One region of the Stenotrophomonas sp. YJH_SMC_37 genome, then DNA from elsewhere that is predicted to be linked to it. Evidence: predicted binding sites of a transcription regulator. Region 1 holds the regulator's gene; each other region holds the start of a gene.
What was found. Region 1 encodes FliA, which starts transcription of late flagellar genes. Its sites were predicted from a motif close to TAAAGTTTNNCNNNCNNNGGCCGATAA; they were not measured.

Region 1 (3,814 bases):
GCGCCACCGCGTTGGACCTGATGGACGAATATGGCTTCGATGCCGGCCTGGCCCGCGACGTGGCCATGCAGATCCCGCTGGAGACCGAAGCCCATCGTGGCCGCGGCCTGATGCTGGGGCTGATCTCGCGCAAGCTGCCGATCGCCCCGGTCGACCCGCTGGAAGAAGGCGGCGTGATCGCCCTGGTCGGCCCGACCGGCGCCGGCAAGACCACCACCATCGCCAAGCTGGCCTCGCGATTCGCCGAGAAGCACGCGCCGCGTGACGTCGCCCTGGTCACCACCGATACCGCCCGCATCGGCGCCCGCGAGCAGCTGTACGGCTACGGCCGCCAGCTCGGCATCGCGGTGCACGAGGCCAACAGCGGCACCGACCTGGACCAGCTGCTGGAACGCCTGAAGGACTACAAGCTGGTGCTGATCGACACCGCCGGCCTGGGCCCGCGCGACCGCGCGCTGGCCGCCCAGCTGCAGTGGCTGCGTGCCGCCCGCCAGGTGCGCACCCTGCTGGTGCTGCCGGCCAATACCAGCTTCGGCGACATGGACGAGGTGGTCCGCCGCTTCGGCGCCGCCAACCTGCAGGGTCTGGTGCTGAGCAAGCTGGACGAGACCGGCCGCTTCGGCAACGCCCTGTCTGTGGCCGTGGACCATGCCCTGCCGATCACCTGGGTGACCGATGGCCAGGACGTCCCGGAGGACCTGCACCGGGCCAGTGCAGCCAATCTCGTACTTCGCCTTGAAGATTTGCGCCGAGCGGCCGATATGCCCTGCAACCCGGAGTTGAACCATGCCGTCGCGTGAGTACGCCAAGCTGACCAAGACCTTCCCGCTGTCGGCCACCCGCAGCGAGCCGCTCGGCCCTGTGCGCACCATCGCGGTGACCGGCGGCAAGGGCGGCGTGGGCAAGACCAACGTCTCGGCCAACCTGGCTGTGGCGCTGGCGGGCATGGGCAAGCGCACGCTGCTGCTGGACGCCGACCTGGGCCTGGCCAACATCGACGTGATCCTGGGCTTGAACCCCACCTTTACGCTGGCCGACCTGGTGGCCGGCCGCTGCTCGCTGGACGACGTCATCGTCGAAGGCCCGAACGGCGTGCTGGTCGTCCCGGCCGCTTCCGGCCGCCGGCACATGGCCGAGCTGGCCCCGGCCGAGCATGTCGGCCTGGTCAACGTGTTCTCCGAACTGGAACGCGAGCTGGACATCATGGTGGTCGATACCGCCGCCGGCATCACCGACGGCGTGCTGACCTTCTGCCAGGCCGCGCAGGACACCGTGGTGGTGGTCTGTGACGAACCGGCCTCGATCACCGACGCCTATGCGCTGATCAAGGTGCTGTCGCGCGAGCGCGGCGTGGACCGCATCCAGGTGGTGGCCAACATGGTGCGCGACCCCAACGAGGGCCGCGTGCTGTACGAAAAGCTGACCCGGGTCTGCGAGAAATTCCTCGCCGATGTCTCGCTGAACTATCTGGGCTGTGTGCCGCAGGATGATTGGCTGCGCCTGTCGGTGCAGCGCCAGCAGCCAGTGGTAAAGGCCTACCCGTCCAGCCCGGCCGCGCTGGCGATCACCGAGATCGCGCGCCGCACCGCACGCTGGCAGGCGCCGACCGAACCGCGTGGCGGCGTCGAGTTCTTCCTCGAGCGCATTCTCAAGCAGCGCGGGGTGGCCGCATGAAAGGCGCAGCCCAGTACCGGGAGGTCCAGCGCTCGGCGGCCAACGAGGTCATCTCCCAGCACTCGGACCTGGTGCGGCGCATCGCCCACCACCTGGCCGCACGCCTGCCGGCGAGCGTGGAGGTGGACGACCTGATCCAGGCCGGCATGATGGGGCTGATCGAAGCGTCGCGCAGCTACGACGCCGACCAGGGCGCCTCGTTCGAGACCTACGCCTCGATCCGCATCCGCGGTTCGATGATCGACGAGATCCGCCGTGGCGACTGGGTGCCGCGCTCGGTGCATCGCCGCGCACGCGACGCCGCTGCCACCATCCGCCGCCTGGAACAGAGCACCGGCCGTGCCGCCAGCGCCACCGAAGTGGCCGCCGCGATGGAGATGCCGCTGCCCGAATACCTGCGGCTGATGGAAGACGCCGCGCGTGGCCAGGTGCTGAGCCTGGAGTCACGCATCGAGGACCAGGGCGAGCTGGACACCGTCGCCCAGGGCGGCCCGACCCCGCAGCAGGTGCTGGAGCGCGGCGAGTTCGGCCGCGAGCTGGGCAAGGCCATCGGCCACCTGCCCGAGCGCGAACAGCTGGTGCTCTCGCTCTATTACGAGCAGGAACTGAACCTGAAGGAGATCGGCGCGGTGCTCGGCGTGAGCGAGTCGCGGGTCTGCCAGATCCACGGCCAGGCCGTGCTGCGCCTGCGTGGACGATTGAAGATTTTCGAGGCGGCCGACGCCGGCCTGGAAGAGTGAACATGCCCGAGGCGGCTGCCCCCGGCCACCCGGAATGAACAACAAAGGAACTCTGCTTTGAACAAGAACATGCGCATCCTGATCGTCGACGACTTCTCGACCATGCGTCGCATCGTCAAGAACCTGCTGGGCGATCTTGGCTTCACCAATACCGCCGAAGCCGAGGACGGGCATGCCGCGCTGTCGCTGCTGCAGAGCCAGTCGTTCGATTTCGTCGTCACCGACTGGAACATGCCGGTGATGACCGGCATCGAGCTGCTCAAGGCGATCCGCGCCGATGCCAAGCTGAAGACCCTGCCAGTGCTGATGGTCACTGCCGAAGCCAAGCGCGAACAGATCATCGAAGCCGCCCAGAACGGCGTGAACGGATACATCATCAAGCCCTTCACCGCGCAGACGCTGGAAGAAAAGCTCGGCAAGATCTTCGAACGCCTGGCGGCCAGCGCCTGATGGATACCACGGTCGACAAGAACGCCCTCGCCCTGCGCCTGCAGGAAGCCCTGGACGCACTGGAGTCCGGTGACGAAGCTGCCTGGCGGCAACGCATCGACGGACTGGTCGCGCTGCGCACGCAGCCGATGATGAGCGGCCTGTCGCGGCTGGCCCGCGAGCTGGGACAGGCGCTGGGTGAACTGCCGACCGTGCCCAGCGAGGCCGGTGAACTGGATGACGCCTGCGCGCGCCTGGACCACGTGGTGGCGATGACCGAACAGGCCACCCACCGCACTCTGGACCTGGCCGAGGAATGCCGCAGCCTGACCGAACAGCTGCGTGCCGAAGGCCTGCAGCCAGGCCAGGACGCGCAGCTCGAGCGCATCCGCCACAACCTGACCGAGATCGCCCTGACCCAGAGCTACCAGGACCTGACCGGGCAGATCATCCGTCGCGTGGTCGGCATCGTCCGCCGCGTGCACGAGGGCTTCGGCGCACTCGGCCTGCCGCCGGAACAGCATCGCACCGACCCGGCACTGGCCGGGCCGGCACTGAAGGGACTGGACCGCCACGCGGTCTCGCAGAACGACGCCGACGACCTGTTGTCGGATCTGGGGCTGTAAGCATGAGCGCGGTATCCGACGACATCACTGCCGATTTCATCATCGAGGCGCAGGAGATCCTGGACCGCCTCGGCGAACAGCTGGTGTCGCTGGAGCAGGCACCGCAGGACAGCGACCAGCTCAATGCGGTGTTCCGCGGCTACCACACGCTCAAGGGCGGCGCCGGCTTCCTCGGCGTCACTGCCATGGTCGAGCTGTGCCACGCCGCTGAGGAGGCGCTGGGCGCGGCGCGCGCCGGCCAGGCCGTGCTGCAGGCCCACCACTTCGACGCGGCCCAGCAATCACTGGATTACCTGCAGTCGATGCTGGACGCCGTGTCGTCCGGCACCGAGCCGGGCTATGCGC
Region 2 (3,814 bases), on a different contig from region 1:
CGCCTGCATGTGGGCGCCAGCATCGGCATCGCACCCTTGACGGGCGGGATGAGCGTCGACCAGGCCGTGGCGGCGGCCGATGCCCAGTGCTACCGGGCCAAGGCAATGGGCCGAAACAACGTGCAGGTACAGGGCGAGGCGAGTGAGCTGCCGGGCGGCGACATCGATCCGACCGAGGGCTGATCTCAACCTGTGAGAGGGCGTGCGCGAATACTCCGCGCACTTCCCCTCCTACAGGTGGTCCCATGAATGTCTGCAACCCGGTGACGCTGCGTGCCTACGCCCCGGCAATGGTCGGCTGGTGCCTGGCCCTGGCCGCCTGCCTGCGTGCGGAACAGCTGCGCGGCGACCTGCACGCGCAGGCCCTGCTGCCGGTGCTGCAGGGCGGCGCGGTCGCCTTGCTGGTGTTCACGCTGTCCTGCATCGGTGCCGCCAGCATCATGCTGTGGCGGGCGGGCAGGAACGCGGTGGAGTGATGCGGCGGATGGTTACCGCATCCCCCATGCGCAGTTGCGTCAGCGCAGTACTTCATCCGAACTGACCAGCTGCACGTCATGCATCAGGTTGAGGTAAGCCTCGTAATAGCCCTTGTGTGACGCGCCGACGATGGTCAGCATGCGGGTGCCTGGATGCTGGCCGAGCACGTCGCGCATGTTGGCGACCATGCGCAGGTTACGGGTTTCCCAGTAGCCCAGGTAGTTGCGGCCGAAGCCTTCCGGTGAGGGTTCGACAAGTGTCGCGCCGAAGTCGCTGTTGAACGCCACCATCGCGGTCTCGGGTGCGTTGTAGGCGCGATACATCGCGAGCAATCCTTCCGGCTGAACAAGATTGGCTCCGAGCCGTTCATCAGCCGCCCTGCGTGCTTTGACGAAGGCGTTGTCCCAGGCGCCGCGTATGGCGGCAGCGTAGGCCTTCTGCTGCGATTCCGGTGTGGGCGAATCCGCAGTGTGGTCGTCCACCGACCACAGGCGCTCCAGTCCGAGGCGTGCGGCAAGCACGCCGGCCACCAGGACGGCCTCGTTGCGGCGGGTCATGCGCGTGTCGAGGAACTGCACCAGCTCCGGAGTCAGGCTGTCGGCCGCACGGCGCTCTTCCCGGGGCAGCCGCAGCCATTGGACGACTGCCGAGCTGCTCTCGCCCGCAGCCAGGAAGACTGCGGCCAAGCGACGTCGCTGGGCAGCGCTTGGCGCCTTGGGCCAATCTGCAAGCAGGCGTTCCATTTCCACGTTGGCGCTGGGCACGTCCAGACCGGTGGCGGCCTGCGCCGGTGCCGGATCGACGCAGTAGTCCGCGACGCTCTCCGCGTATCGGGCCGGATTGCGGCGCATGAAGTCACACTGCAGGCCGGACACGTTCTCCACGGCGATCGCGGTGGGCCGCCAGGCCTCCAGGCGCTGCAGCAGAGGTTCCAGCATTGCCGGCGTGAAGGCCTCCGGCAGGCTCGACAGGTGCGGGCTGCCCAGCACCAGTACCTGGTTGGGGCGTCCTGCGGGGGGGCCCTTCAGCTGGTCCGGGTGGAAGGCCGGTCGATAGGCGGTGCCGGTCGCCAGCGCATTGCTGCTGCATAGGGCCAGGAGAAGAAGGCTGGCAAAGCGAGGGAACATGCGATCTCCATGTAAATGAGCATCCTGCGGGACCTTCATGCTGGTCGTTTTCCCCTGCGGGCGAACCCCGCATCGGTCATGTAAACCTTTTTTCCTTGAGCTGCATCCTTCTGTCGGCGATGTGGTCGGCTGCCTCCCGGCGCCTGCGCTGTACAGCGTTCCGCCAACCGGTGGCGGAACGGATCCGGTCCAGCCGTTCATTGGCCCAATGCCTTGGTGTGAAGGCGGGGACACGTGAAAAAGGCGTGAAGTACACGGCAATCGTCCACCGCATTCCGCCTGCAATGGACGGAGTTGCGACGGACGTCGCGGAATGCCGCTAAAGCGGCCGACGGCATCGCCGATATCCCCTCTGGATCCCGCTCCAGTCACCCGCCGCAGGACCCCAGGCTGCCTTCGATGGGTGGTCCGCGCAGTGTGCTCCGCCGCCCCAGATGCCGATCGCACCCGCAGCAGACGTTCTTGGCAGTCGCTCGAGAGGTGCCGTGGGCACCTGTAGTCCCTGGCAACTGATGTTGCCGCCGGGCATCCCGCCCGGCGGGTCACAACCGCTTACCGGACACCGAGGATCAGACAATGCTCATTCCAGGCTTCATGGCAGGCGCGCAGGCGCCGGACGAGCTGCATACCCGATGGTCGCCGTGGCGTACGCTGCTTGGCGTGCTGGCGCCGCAGCAACGCACCGGCACAGCGAAGGCGATGACCGACCGCACCGAGCTGGAGGCGCAGGTGGCCGCGCTGCATCGCGTGCAGGCCGTCATCGAGTTCGCGCTCGACGGAACCATCCTGCAGGCCAATGACAATTTCCTGCAGGCGATGGGGTACCGGCTGGAGGAGATCCAGGGCAGGCATCATTCCCTGTTCGTCGACCCCGAGCAGGCGCGCAGCGCCGAGTACCGCGACTTCTGGGCGCGCTTGGGGCGCGGCGAATATGACGCCGGACAGTACCGCCGCTTCGGCAAGGGCCAGCGCGAGATCTGGATCCAGGCCTCGTACAACCCGGTGCTGGACCGCCAGGGGCGGCCGTACAAGGTGGTCAAGTTCGCGACCGCCATCACCGCGCAGAAGCTGCAGGCGGCCGACTCGGCGGGGCAACTGGCCGCGATCGCCAAGTCGCAGGCGGTGATCGAGTTCAGCATGGATGGCCGCATCCTGTCGGCCAACGACAATTTCCTCGCCGCCACCGGCTACAGCCTGGACGAGGTGCGCGGGCAGCACCATTCGTTGTTTGTCGAGCCCGGGCATCGCAGCAGCGTGGAATATCGCCAGTTCTGGGAGAAACTTGGGCGCGGCGAATATGATGCGGGCCAGTATCGGCGCCTGGGCAAGGACGGGCGCGAGGTCTGGATCCAGGCTTCCTACAACCCCATCCTGGACCTCAACGGAAAGCCGTTCAAGGTCGTGAAGTATGCCGCCGACATCACCGCGCAGGTGCACGAGAACCAGGCCATGCAGCGCGCCGTGGCGCAGACCCGAGAGGTGGTGGCTGCCGCCAAGCTGGGTGACTTGACCCAGCGCGTAGCCACCGCCGACAAGAGCGGGCCGATTGCCGAGTTGTGCGAAGGCGTGAATTCGCTGGTCGAGGCGATGGCCGCGATCATCGGCCAGATCAAGTTCGCGGCCGACACCATCGCCGTGGGTGCGACTGAAATCGCGCAGGGCAACAGCGACCTGTCGCAGCGCACCGAGCAGCAGGCGGCCTCGCTGGAGGAGACTGCGGTGTCGATGAAGGGTCTTGCCGAGACGGTGCAGCGCACCGCAACCAATGCCCGCCAGGCCAGCCAGCTGGCCGGTGGGGCAGCCGATGTCGCCGCGCGGGGCGGCAATGTGGTGCATGAGGTGGTCGAGACGATGGCGGTGATCAATGCCTCATCGCGGCGCATCGTCGACATCATCGGGGTGATCGACGGCATCGCCTTCCAGACCAACATTCTTGCGCTGAACGCAGCGGTGGAGGCCGCGCGCGCCGGTGAACATGGTCGTGGCTTCGCCGTGGTTGCCACCGAGATCCGTGAGCTGTCGCAGCGTTCGGCCAGCGCAGCCAAGGAGATCAAGCACCTGATCGATGCGTCGGTGGCCAATGTCGGCGCCGGTACCGCGCAGGTCGAGAGCGCGGGCCGCACCATGGATGAGATTGTGACAAACGTGCGCCGGGTCAGTGACCTGATGAGCGAAATCAGCACGGCCGCGCAGCAGCAGAGCGACGATAT
Region 3 (3,814 bases), on a different contig from region 1:
AGCGCGCCCGCTCTCGCACGACCCGGCGCAGCCGCTGGACACCGGCATCGACCGCGCGCTGTGGCTGACCCCGGCCGAGCTGCAGGCCGCCGGCGAGCGCCAGCGCAGCCCGCTGGTCTGGCAGGTGGTGGCTGATTACCTGGGTGGCCAGCGCCATCCGCTTTCGCTGGTCCGGGAGGTCGCATGAGCACGCCGCGCGTGATGGTGGGCGTCTCCGGTGGCGTAGACTCTTCCGTCGCGGCCTGGCGCCTGGTACAGCAGGGCGAGGCCGTGGCAGGCCTGTTCATGCAGAACTGGGCCGACGACGGCAGCGGTGACTGCCGCGCTGAGGATGACCGCCGCGATGCGGTCGCCGTATGCGGCCTGCTCGGTATCCCGTTCCACTTCCGGGACTTCTCCAGCGAGTACTGGCAGGGTGTGTTCGAGCACTTCCTGGCCGAGTACGCCGCTGGCCGCACGCCGAACCCGGACGTGCTGTGCAACCGCGAGGTGAAGTTCAAGCATTTCCTGGATGCCGCCCGCGAGCTGGGCGCCGAGCGCATCGCCACCGGCCATTACGCGCGCGTAGCCCAGCGCGGTGGCCAATGGCTGCTGCTGCGTGGCGCCGACCGCTCCAAGGACCAGAGCTACTTCCTGCACCAGCTGGGCCAGGCGCAGCTGGCAGCGACCCTGTTCCCGATCGGCGACCTGGAAAAGACCGACCTGCGCCGGATTGCGCGCGACGTCGGCCTGCCGACCCACGCCAAGAAGGATTCCACCGGCATCTGTTTCATCGGCGAGCGCGACTTCCGCGACTTCCTCGGCCGCTACCTGCCGGCCAAACCTGGGCAGATCGTGGACCCGGCCGATGGCACCGTGATCGCCGAACACCCGGGCGTGTTCTATTTCACGCTGGGTCAGCGCGAGGGCCTGAACATCGGCGGCGTACGCGGCCGCCCGGCCGCACCGTGGTACGTGGTCGGCAAGGATGTGGCCAGCAACGTGCTGTACGTCGACCAGGACCGCGACAGCAAGTGGATGCTTTCCAACCGGCTGCGTTCGGAAACCGCGCACTGGATCGCCGGCTCGCCGCCGGCACGGCGCTTCGAATGCACCGCCCAGACCCGCTACCGCCAACCTGACGAGCCGTGTACGGTCCAGGTGCTGGACGATGGCAGCGTGCTGGTCACCTTCGCGCGCCCGCAGCGTGCCGTTACCCCCGGTCAATCGCTGGTGCTGTATGACGGTGATGTGTGCCTGGGTGGCGCGGTGATCGCCGCCACCGATGCGCCGCTGGAACAGCGCCTGCGCACCACCCCTTCCCCTTTTGAGGTATCCGCTGCATGAGTTTCACTGTCGACGACCGCGTCCTGGCCCTGGCCGGCATTGCCCAGGCCCTGCAGCAGGTCCGCCGCATCGCCGATACCGGCCATTCCGACGCCGCCGCCGTGCGCACCGCCGTGGACAGCGTGTTCCGTGTCGATGCGTCCTCGCCGCAGGCGGTGTTCGGAGACCGCCATGCACTGAAGGCCGGGCTGCGCCTGCTGCACAACTACTTCCGCAACCAGGGCCAGGATCCGATCCTGCCCAAGCTGGCCCTGTCGGTGCTGCAGCTGGAGCGCCGCTTCGTTCAGGATGGCGCCACGGTGAACAAGGTCGCCTCGGGCATCGAGCGCGCCCAGCGCCAGGCCGCCGAGCTGGGCGACAGCGGCCACCCGGATGTGCTGGCCAGCCTGGGCAGCCTGTACGCGGACACCATCAGCCACCTCAAGCCGCGGGTGATGGTGCAGGGCAACCCGCACTACCTGGGCCAGGCTGGCGTGGTGGCCGAGATCCGCGCCCTGCTGCTGGCAGCGGTGCGCTCGGCGGTGCTGTGGCGGCAGCTGGGCGGCAGCTACTGGGACTTCCTGTTCGGCCGCAAGGCGATGATCGAGGCGGTGGACCGCCAGCTGGCGTAAGCGCATGGGGTCCGGGCGCTTTTCCATGGAAAAGGGAATCGGACACCGAATCACCGCCAGCGCCGGAAAACCGGTGCATTCAGAATGCACTTCGGGGCACATCGACGTTAAAGAGAAAGGGGGTACGGCCGATACATCCTCCGTGCACCTCCCGAGAACGTCCATGTACTCACGCATTTTCATCCGTCTGGCCGCCCCCCTGGCTCTGACCCTGCTGCTCCCCTTCGCCATCGGTTTCGAATGGCCGGCCGCCCTGCGCTGGGCGATCCTGACCACGATGACGCTGAGCTGGCTCGGCTTTGCGTGGTGGACCACCCGCGCCCAGGCGCACCGTTCCCCGGAACATGCCCGTGTCCTGCGTGAGCAGGACCAGCTGCTGACCGAACTGCGCAACTTCGTCGGCAACGAGATTGAGGGCTCGCGCGGCGAAGTGGAACGCGCCCGTGACCTGATCCGCCAGGCCGTCTCCAGCCTCGGTGGCAGCTTCGATGCGATGAACCGCAAGTCGCGCCAGCAGAGCCAGGCCCTGTCGCGCATCGTCGACCGCGCCGGTGATGAAGGTAATGCTGGCCTCGACGTTGCCCGTTTCGCCCAGCACGCCAGCCATCGCATGGAGCAGCTGGTGGAAGCGCTGGAACAAGTGAGCGGCCAGAGCAGCACCACCGTGCAGCACATCGACCAGATGGCGCAGCACCTGGATGGCATCTTCGCGCTGCTGGAAGACGTCAAGTCGATCGCCGACCAGACCAACCTGCTGGCGCTGAACGCGGCCATCGAAGCGGCGCGTGCCGGTGAAGCCGGTCGTGGCTTCGCCGTGGTCGCCGACGAAGTGCGCAACCTGTCCGAGCGCTCGACCACCTTCAACGAGCAGATCCGCAAGCTGGCACACAGCTCCAAGGACGCCATTGCCAAGGTGCGCGAGACGGTCTCGCACATGGCCTCGCGCGACATGGACCGCTCCCGCGAAGCACGCCAGGAAGCGGCGGCGATGCTCGACAACGTGGCCCAGATCAATGCCTCGCTGGGCGACGGCATGCGTGAAGTGTCCGAGTGCGCCCGTGCGATCGATGGCAGCGTGGCCGAGGCCGTGCGCGCCCTGCAGTTCGAGGACATCGCCACCCAGGCCCTGGGCGGCGTGCACACCCACCTGGACCGCCTGACCGCGATCAACCGTGAAGCGGTGGCGCTGCAGGAACTGCTGCACCGCAATGGCGGCGTGTTCGACGAAGAGATCGCCACCGCCCTGCAGCGCACCGGCAACCGCCTGCGCGAACTGCGCAGCGAATGGGAACGCCCGCCGCACAAGCCGGTTGCCCAGCAGAGCATGGGCGCCGGCACCGTCGAGCTGTTCTGATCCTGATGTCCGCTGCCCTCGCCGGCAGCCCGCAAGGCCCCGGTTCGTCCGGGGCCTTTGCCTGTAACCCGCCATTGGATGCATCCTGTACGCGCACCATGACCCTGATCCGCGCCTTGCCCGCCCTCACCGACACCGAACGCCCGCGCAACGCGAGCGTGCGTGAGCAGCTGCAACAGCTGGAGGATGTGGCACGCGAGGAGATCCGCGAGCTGCAGCAGCTGGCGGACGCGCGCCCGGCCCCGTCGCGGGCGGACGAGGCGCTGCTGGGCCTGGCGTGGGATCTCGGGCTGGATGGCGAAGCACTGAGGTAGATCCACGCCATGCGTGGATGAAATGGCAGCGGCCACCCACCATTTCAGATTTGTTGCATGGTCTGAATCACCGGCTCCGGGCACACTCATCGCTCTCCCTCCTTGACAGCGTCATGGCATTCAATCCGGAAGAAGCGCAAGAAGCCTTTGAACAGTTTCTGATCATCATGGACGATCAGATTGAATGGCTGATCGAGCAGGCGCAGCAG
Region 4 (3,814 bases), on a different contig from region 1:
CGCGCCGGATCGATCGCCAGGAAGGCCAGATCCCAGGCATCTTCGGCGGCCGCGGCAACCACCGAGGCTGCGGCGTCGTGGCAGGTGAAGCGGGCCTGCACGCCCATCCGTTGCGCCAACGCGGTCGCCAGTTCCAGTGATGGACCGCGCGGTGAGCGCGCATCGCCCTGTGCCAGCACAGGGTTGCCCAGGTTGATGGCCACGCGCAGGAAGCCCAGCGGTGCCAGCGCACCACGATGATCGGCCAGGGACATGCAGGACTCCGCGGGGAAAGGGCGGTTCAGCATGCCAGTACGGACCTGCAAGGCAGTGTCAGTATCCGGTTATCCTGCGGACATGAACCCCATCCTGCACGTCGAGATACCGGTCACTGACCTGGCCCGGGCCATCACGTTCTACCAGCACTGGCTGCAGGTGGCGGTGGACGAACCGATCCTGCAGCACGACTGCCGGATGGCCTACCTGCCGTTTTCCGATGAGGCCGCCGGTGCCAGCATGGCGCTGGTGCGGGGGGCCGACTATCTGCCCTCCGTCCACGGTGCGCGCATCTACATCGGCGTCGATGACCTGGACGTGAGCCTGGAGCGTGCACTGCAAGCGGGCGCTGCGCTGCGCTTCGGACCGGCCGACGCGGGCGACTGGCGCGTGGCCGAGATCTTCGACAGTGAAGGCAACCGTATCGCGCTGCAGGCGCGCGCGGTTGCGTAGAGCCGAGCCCATGCTCGGCTGCTGTTGACCCAGCAGCCCAAGCTCAGCCGAGCATGGGCTCGGCGCTACAAGGTTTCGGCGCGTGAGCGCTGCAGCCAGTCATTGATCGCCGGGTCAAGCCGCGGGTCTTCGGGCAACTGCATGCCGAAGCGTTGCTGCAGTACCTCGCGCACGTCGGCAACATCGTGCAGCGGACGCTTGTCCGGTACCTGGCCGGGGCGGTACTCGGTGTAGTTGCCGCTGCCGATCGTGCGGCGCCAGTCCGGCCCGGTCAGCGATGCGCGCAGCTGGCCGGGGAAGCTGGAATCGGGATGGGTGCACACGTACCAGTTGCCCACCACGTTGTCGATTGGTGCCGGCGCCTGCCGGTCGAACCGATACATCGCCCGCCAGCCATCGTGGGACTCGGCCGACAGCACGAAATCACCGTTGCCAGGCAGTCGGCGCAGCAGGTAGCGCTCGTGCGGCGTGGCCTGTGGCTGCGGATCATGCAGGCGCAGCGGCACGGTCGGGGTCAGGCTGCCGAAACCGGCATCCACCAGCCAGTCATCGCCGTCCACCTGCACGCGCAGCAGCAGGTGGGTGCGTGCGGTCAGTTCGCCGTCCTGGGCGGCCAGCAGCACGCGCGCGCTCAACGGCTGTGCATCGAAGCCCAGCGCCTGCAGCAGTGCCAGCAGGCCGCCATTGAGTTCGAAGCAGTAGCCGCCACGACGGTCGTCGAGCAGCTTGCGCTGCACGCTGTCCAGGTCGATCGGTACTGCATCGCGCAGCAGGCAGCTGAGGGTTTCGAACGGCAGCAGTGCGTTGTGGCGCTGCTGCAGCAGGGTCAGGCCGGCCAGGGTCCGCGGTGGCGGTGCATCCAGCTGCAGGCGCTGCAGGTAGCGGGGGACATCGAGCGTCGTCATGGAGACACCGGGCGGGGGAGGGATGCCCACTGTGCTCCCCCAACCGGGGTTGAGGTCAAGCGCGGCGGCCGTGTCATGCCTCCGTCGCCTGCACCCGGTACAAAGGCCGCGTCCACCAGCGATGGGGGGACGCAGACGAAGAAAGCCCTAAAGTTGTCCTGAGTCAGGCCGATAAAGATGCGTCTTTCCGCCTGGAGTCTGTCATGTCGGCCGTTGTCCCCCACCTCCGGTCCCTGCGCACGCGCCTTGCTGCGTTGCACTCGGCGTCCCCTGGGCTGCTGCGCTGGCTGCAGCCACATCGGCTCAGCGTGGCCAACAAGCTCAACGCCACACTGTGGATCTGCGGCCTGGGCCTGGTGGCGATCGCTGCTGTCTACGCCTGGACTGGCCATGCCAACGCACTGGCTGCGCGCAGCCAGGCCAGCTACCAGCGCGGCAGCGATCTGGCTGCCAGCCTGTCCACGCGGGTGGCCGAAGCGCGTCGCCTGCAGGCCCAGTATGCACGCAGTTTCGATGATGCCGACCGCGCGCAGCTGTTGGCCACGCAGAAGGCGTTGCAGACCGATCTGCAGGCGCTGCGCGCGATGCCGATGGATGCTGGCCGGCGCAAGGCCCTGCAGGCGCTGACCGAAGCCGCCGACGCGTTCTCGCAGGGTGTGGCCGCCCTGTTCGAACGGGTCGACGAGATGGGCCGTGGTGATGCCGGCCTCGCTGCGCAGCTGCAGCAGGCCGCCGACACTCTGCAGGCGCAGGTGGATGTGCAGCAACGGCCCGCGCTGGCGCTGTCCCTGCAGAAGATGCGAAGGCAGGAGGCACTGCTGCTGCTCGACGGTGATTCCACCCACGCCGACCGCGCCAGCGAGGAGAAGCTGCCGTTCGACCTCGCGCTGGCGGGCCTGCCTGCGGATGTGCAGGACACCCTGCGCACCGGGATGGAGGCGTATCAGGCCGCATTGCTGGGGTATGCCGCTGCCCGTGTCGGCCTGGATGTGGAAGCGCAGTCGCTGCTGGGTGCCGCTGCGGACGTAGCGCCTGCACTGGCCGCATTCCAGCGGGCGCAGGTGGCGGCGCTGGCCAGGGCGCAGGCACGCCAGCAGGCCGGCGCGCGCACCATGAGCGTGCTGTTCGCACTGACCCTGCTGCTGGTGGCCGGCGTGCTGATCACCAGCCTGGTGCTGGTGCTGCGTGCGGTGCGCCGGCCGATCCAGGACACCCTGCGCTTCGCCAGCGACATCGCCGACGACCGCCTCGACACCACCCTGCGCGTCTACAACGCCAACGACGAGATCGGCCAACTGGCCCAGCGCCTGGTCGACATGCAGCAGCGCCTGCGCGCGCGCATCGAGATCGAGCGTGCGGTGGCCCGCGGCAACACCCGCGTGCGCCAGGCATTGGACAGCGCGCAGACCGGCCTGATGGTGATCGATGCGGAAGGGCAGGTCGCCTACGCCAACCCGGCATTGCTGCAGCTGCTTGAACTGCCGAACGAAGCGCTGGTGGGCAGCGACGCGGTACGCCTGCATCCGGCGTTGGCCAGCTTGGCCGGCGTACGCCAGCGCGAGGAGCGCGAGATCGGCCATGCCGGCGTGCGCTACCAGCTGATCGCCAATGCCATCACCGACGAAGGGCATTTCCTCGGCGTGGCAGTGGAGTGGCGCAGCCGCGCGCTGGAAACGCTGCTGGAAACCGAAGTGGCAGCACTGGTCGACGCCGCCGCACATGGCGACCTGCACGGCCGCATCGCGCTGGAGGGAAAACAGGGCTTCGTGCGCACGTTGTCGACCAGCATCAACCGCCTGCTGGCGACCTTCGAGACCAACCTCGGCGATCTGCAGGCGCTTCTGGCGGCGCTGGCCCGTGGTGACCTCAGCGTGCGCATGGAAGGTGAGCTGCAGGGCGTGTTCGCACGCATGCGCGACGATGCCAACGCCACGGTCGCGCAACTGGGCCGCATCGTCACCCGCATCCAGCAGGCGACGTCCAGCCTCGACACCGGTGTGGGTGAGATCGTTGCCGGTCACCATGATCTGTCGCAACGTACCGAACAGCAGGCGGCCAACCTGGAAGAGACGGCAGCGTCGATGCACGAGTTGACCGACACCGTTGGCCGCAATGCCGATGCCGCGGGCCGCGCCGATGCCCTGGTGCAGGGGGCGGCCGCGGTGGCCCAGCGCGGTGGCGAGGCCGTCGGCCAGGTGGTC

Region 2: a site for FliA is predicted at 1,925-1,951, ahead of AC5P8J_RS06690 (methyl-accepting chemotaxis protein). Genes of this name have one in related genera too.
Region 3: a site for FliA is predicted at 2,046-2,072, ahead of AC5P8J_RS16965 (methyl-accepting chemotaxis protein). Genes of this name have one in related genera too.
Region 4: a site for FliA is predicted at 1,762-1,788, ahead of AC5P8J_RS13315 (methyl-accepting chemotaxis protein). Genes of this name have one in related genera too.

Annotation. Positions count from the first base shown of each region.
Region 1 covers NZ_JCAFTG010000021.1:10,174-13,987, reverse strand. Annotated here, with positions in the region: gene flhF (flagellar biosynthesis GTPase FlhF) at 1-800, shown strand, start outside; gene AC5P8J_RS19455 (MinD/ParA family ATP-binding protein) at 787-1,674, shown strand; gene AC5P8J_RS19450 (RNA polymerase sigma factor FliA) at 1,671-2,414, shown strand; gene cheY (chemotaxis response regulator CheY) at 2,472-2,864, shown strand; gene AC5P8J_RS19440 (protein phosphatase CheZ) at 2,864-3,469, shown strand; gene AC5P8J_RS19435 (chemotaxis protein CheA) at 3,472-3,814, shown strand, end outside.
Region 2 covers NZ_JCAFTG010000003.1:431,010-434,823, reverse strand. Annotated here, with positions in the region: gene AC5P8J_RS06705 (PAS domain S-box protein) at 1-183, shown strand, start outside; gene AC5P8J_RS06700 (hypothetical protein) at 246-476, shown strand; gene AC5P8J_RS06695 (DUF5694 domain-containing protein) at 516-1,604, opposite strand; gene AC5P8J_RS06690 (methyl-accepting chemotaxis protein) at 2,181-3,814, shown strand, end outside.
Region 3 covers NZ_JCAFTG010000013.1:91,228-95,041, forward strand. Annotated here, with positions in the region: gene AC5P8J_RS16950 (NUDIX hydrolase) at 1-187, shown strand, start outside; gene mnmA (tRNA 2-thiouridine(34) synthase MnmA) at 184-1,326, shown strand; gene hflD (high frequency lysogenization protein HflD) at 1,323-1,937, shown strand; gene AC5P8J_RS16965 (methyl-accepting chemotaxis protein) at 2,101-3,291, shown strand; gene AC5P8J_RS16970 (hypothetical protein) at 3,390-3,605, shown strand; gene AC5P8J_RS16975 (hypothetical protein) at 3,719-3,814, shown strand, end outside.
Region 4 covers NZ_JCAFTG010000008.1:172,898-176,711, reverse strand. Annotated here, with positions in the region: gene AC5P8J_RS13330 (transporter substrate-binding domain-containing protein) at 1-254, opposite strand, end outside; gene AC5P8J_RS13325 (VOC family protein) at 337-708, shown strand; gene AC5P8J_RS13320 (arylamine N-acetyltransferase family protein) at 774-1,613, opposite strand; gene AC5P8J_RS13315 (methyl-accepting chemotaxis protein) at 1,817-3,814, shown strand, end outside.